Regions from separate parts of the Arthrobacter sp. SDR-2R genome, predicted to be linked through region 1. Evidence: riboswitches for the same ligand, from Rfam matches in the RefSeq annotation. Region 1 holds a riboswitch; the other holds the start of a gene.
The links. A riboswitch is a leader RNA that binds a small molecule or an ion and turns the genes downstream of it on or off. The one in region 1 is predicted to bind cyclic di-AMP.
Positions count from the first base shown of each region.

Region 2: linked by a shared signal. The riboswitch ahead of AC3ANU_RS18575 (M23 family metallopeptidase) and the one ahead of AC3ANU_RS11570 (C40 family peptidase) in region 1 are both predicted to bind cyclic di-AMP.

Region 1 covers NZ_CM173231.1:2,478,855-2,481,048, reverse strand. The annotation lists gene AC3ANU_RS11575 (aggregation-promoting factor C-terminal-like domain-containing protein) at 1-722, opposite strand, end outside; cyclic di-AMP (ydaO/yuaA leader) riboswitch at 880-1,050, shown strand; gene AC3ANU_RS11570 (C40 family peptidase) at 1,054-1,887, shown strand; gene AC3ANU_RS11565 (protein adenylyltransferase SelO) at 2,014-2,194, opposite strand, start outside.
Region 2 covers NZ_CM173231.1:4,023,698-4,025,891, reverse strand. The annotation lists gene AC3ANU_RS18580 (iron-dependent transcriptional repressor DtxR) at 71-772, shown strand; cyclic di-AMP (ydaO/yuaA leader) riboswitch at 911-1,122, shown strand; gene AC3ANU_RS18575 (M23 family metallopeptidase) at 1,135-1,956, shown strand; cyclic di-AMP (ydaO/yuaA leader) riboswitch at 2,085-2,194, shown strand, end outside.

The DNA.
Region 1 (2,194 bases):
CTGGCTGCCCCGGCTTTTGCCCTTGCCTCCCCGGACAGGCGCTCCCGTTCGCTCCTGGCAACCTTTTCCTGTTCCACCAGGGCAGCGGATACCTTTCCGGCCGCCGCCGCCTTGACCACCAACGCGGCCGTCTTGTCCCCCACGAGCTTGACGAGGTTGAGGCCCTGGACGCTGTTGGTCCCCAGGGCGTCCAGCGCCACGAAGAACCCGGCGTTGGTCCCGCCTGTCTTGTACGACTGCACGGCCAGGGCGCCGAGGTCCTTCCGGTACCGGGCCACTTCGTCGTTTGCGCGGGCGGCCCGTGCGGACAGGGTTTCCAGGCGTGATGTGGCGGACTGGAGCTCTGCATCCGCGGCAGCGTATTCGGCGGCCGACCGTACGGCTGCGTCCCCGGCTGCCTCCGACTGCGCCTGCAGGCCGGTCAAGAGCCCGTCGATGGTGGCAATTTCTGCAGCTTTTGCCGCTTCGGACGACTGCGCCTGCTGCACATCCGACCAGGAGGGATATCCGCCGGGCGGCGGCTCCTCCGCTGCGGCCGGCAGCACGGTGGCGGCGGCCAGGGCGATGGCCAGCACGCCACCGAGGAGCGGGTCCCTCGGCTGGTCACGAACAGGGGCATAGTCCCGAAGCTTACCGTCCGGCGCGGCCCCCGAGGGCGCGTCCGTGGCCACATTGTTACCGTTTGCAGCGATAAAGACCCTGCCTGCATCGGTCGAGGTCACCGCCCGAAATGCGAAGTACATCAAGACGTTTGCGCAATTGAGAGGGGAGCCTCGTATGTTATCCAAATGTGACAATCGGGGGCAGCGCGGGTTATGGTCGTTTGGTGTCCCTCTCAGACGGGACATTCCCGTCAGCATGCCGAGCCCTGCCGCTGATCATGGGATTCAACCGCTTTCCGTTTGGCAGGGACGGGGGAACCAAGTTTCTACGGCCACATGTGGCCTTGGGGTTAAGTCGTTAGCGCCTCCGCCCGCGGAGCCAGCTACCGGCCGGGTATCTCCAGCCCGAACCCGACAGCTCACCCCGCAGGCATGGGAGAGGCGATCAACTGTGTCAAAAATTTCCACCACTGCCCGTCACCGCGCGACTCCGGCCCGCTCCATTGTGCTCGAGGGCCTCGCCGTAACCGCCAAGTCCCAGGCCCGTTCGCTGGGCCGTCCGGCGCTTGCCGTTGCTGCAGCGTCCGGTATTGCCTTTGGCGTCGGAGCCCCGGCCCATGCAGGTGTCACCGGCCCGGACACCACTGAGAACACCAGCGTCCAGGCATACTCCGCACCTGCCCCGGCAGCAGCACCCGCCGCAGCAGCAGGAACCGTCCACACGGTGGTGTCCGGCGACACCATCGGGGCCATCGCGGCCGCCCATGGCGTCAGCCTCAACGACGTCCTGGCCGCCAACGGACTGGGACTGTCCTCCATCATCTACCCCGGTGACCAGATCCAGATCCCCGGCGCTGGCCACACCGCAGCCCCGGCGCCGGCAGCAGCTCCCGTCCAGACGGCAGCCGCAACCGCACCGGCAAACACCGGCATGAACATGTCCTACGCCTCAGCCGCCCCGGCGGCGTCCACCGGCACCGGGACCGGCGCTGCCATCCTGGCATCCGCTTACAGCCAGGTCGGCGTGAACCAGGACTGCACCGCAATGGTTGAGAAGGCCCTGCGCTCCGTCGGCAAGTCCGTCGGCGACCTGGCCCCCACGCAGTTCTTCCAGTACGGAACCGTTGTCGGCGCTCCCGCCCCCGGCGACCTGATCATCACCTCCGGCCACGTGGGCGTGTACGCCGGCAACGGCCAGGTTGTGAGCGGCGGCGTCAACGGCTACAGCACCGAGGTCCACTCCATCAGCTGGCTCGGCGGCTACTCCGCAGTCCGCGTAGCCTAGCCTTCGCAACGCTTTGGCAGCAGCAGGCTGGTACTAAACAGCAAAGCTGTTCTTAGACAGGAGGGCGGCAGCCGGGTATTCCCGGCTGCCGCCCTCCTGTCATTTCCGCACCGTACCGCTGAACAGTCACGTCCCGCAGAAGGTCATGTAGGTGCCGAAATCCTCAGGGGCACCTTCGGCGTAGCGTTCCAGGCCCGGCCGCTCGGCGAAGGGGCTGCCGACGGCCTCGAGCAACTGCTGCAGGGGAGCCAGGTTTCCGTCAGTGGCGGCGGACAGCGCCTCTTCCACGAGGTGGTTCCGCGGAATA
Region 2 (2,194 bases), 1.5 Mb from region 1:
CGGACTACTTTGCGCGAAGAGGCGATACGGTGGGACAACGCAAGGTACTGCGCTCGAGGAGCTGAGCTGGATGACGGATCTGATCGACACTACGGAGATGTACCTCAGGACCATTCTGGAGCTTGAGGAAGAAAACATCGTTGCCCTTCGGGCCCGTATCGCCGAGCGTCTGCGCCACTCCGGTCCCACCGTTTCCCAGACCATCGGCCGCATGGAGCGGGACGGGCTGGTGGTCGTGTCCGGCGACCGGCACCTGGAACTCACGGACACGGGCCGCAAGCGCGCCACGGAGGTCATGCGGAAGCACCGGCTGGCCGAACGCCTGCTGGCAGACGTCATTGGCCTGGACTGGGCCTACGTCCACGACGAAGCCTGCCGCTGGGAACATGTCATGAGCGAGCGCGTTGAGCGCCGCATCTACGAGATGCTGGACCACCCCACCGAGTCGCCGTACGGCAACCCCATCCCTGGCCTTGCGGCGCTGGGCGGCCAGGCGGGGCCCGGCTTTGCCGACGGCGCCATCAGCCTGGTGGAAGCGATGAAGAATTACGGGCCCGCCTCCGGAGTGACCATCAGCCGCCTGGCGGAGCCGATCCAGGTGGAACCGGAGCTGCTGGCGCAGCTGGACGAGGGCGGTATCCGGCCGGGTGCCGCCGTGGCGCTGGAACGCGTGGGCGAATACATCTCCGTGCGGGTCCCCGGAATCGAAGGCGCATTGGAGCTGCCGCCCGAGGTTGCCGCCCACGTCTTCGTGGCCATCAGCCAGCCCTGATCGGGGCCCCCATACCCCACAGAGGGGCGACCACGCAAAGGTAACGGAATTGTTACCTAGGGTCTTAAGCCTCTATAGTGGAACCAAGCGTTGATACATAAGCGTTACCTGATCCGGAGCCGAGCTCTGCCAGCGGGTCAGGTGCACGAGTCGTTACTGGCAGAGGCGGGGGAACCACAAGCGGCAGCGGGGGACTGCCTTGGGGTGAAGTCCGTCAGCAGCAAGCCTCTCCAGTGAAGGATTCTTCCGGGAATACCCCCTGTGCAGAAGCTTGCCTAAGGCGGACCGGGTCTTTGATCTCTCTGACCCGAATCCGACAGCTAACTCCGCAGGCTTCTTCCAGAGAGGAACCCTTCTTGACCATGCAGACCTCCCGGGGCCGCCGCCGCGCGGCCGGCCCCCCTTCGGCACCCCGGGTTGCCGAAGTTGTCGCAGCGGAGCGCCCCCGCGACCTGCATCGTGACGCGCGCCGCCGCCGGGGTCCCTTCCGGCAGATGACGGAGTTTGCCGCGGCCAGCGGTATTGGCCAAAAAGCCGGCATTGCCCTTGCCGCCACAGGCCTGGTGCTGACGGTCACGGTGCCCGCCACGAGTCCCGTCATGGCCACGGATGCCGCCGGCAGTGCCCCCTTGGCCGCGTCCGCCGTCAGCCCCCAGCCCCAGATCTCGGCCGATGTCGGAGCACAGATCGACTTCAGCCGGTCGGCCGTGGTGACCCAGGCCGACCCGGACGGGAAGCTGAAGCAACTCCTGAGCGCCCAGTCCGCCGGCTCCGTCACGCGTGCCGCTTCGGCCGGCACCCTGGCTGCACCCCTCGCCTCCCTCACCACCGCTTCCCCCTTCGGCTACCGGGTCAGTCCCATCACCGGAGGCTCCGGAGACTTCCACCGGGGCCAGGACTTCGTGGCGCAGTGCGGGACCTCGGTCCTGGCCGCCGCGACAGGTACCGTGACCTTTGCCGGCTGGCACCAGTTCGGTGGCGGAAACCGCGTGGTCATTGACCACGGCAACGGGCTGGAGACCACCTACAACCATCTCTCGTCCTTCAACGTCAAGGTGGGCCAGACCGTCTCCCGCGGGGACGTGGTGGCACTGAGCGGTACCACGGGCGCATCCACCGGCTGCCACCTCCACTTCGAGGTGCAGGTCAATGGCGAAGTTGTCGATCCCATGGGCTGGCTGTAACCAAATGGTTGCCCGCTCTCACATGTCCGCGACGCGCCGTGACCTGAATGTGACATTGAAGCAAAACTGCTGTACCGTCTAACTCGCGTCAACTTTTCCGAAGTTGACGCTCTTGAGTGGATTGCCTAACTCTGCCACCGCTCAAGGTCCGTTCGCATTTCATCGTCTGGCAGGGGCGGGGGAACCAATTTTGGCCTTCATGTTCAGAAGGCCTTGGGGTTAAGTCACAAGCTTCCCA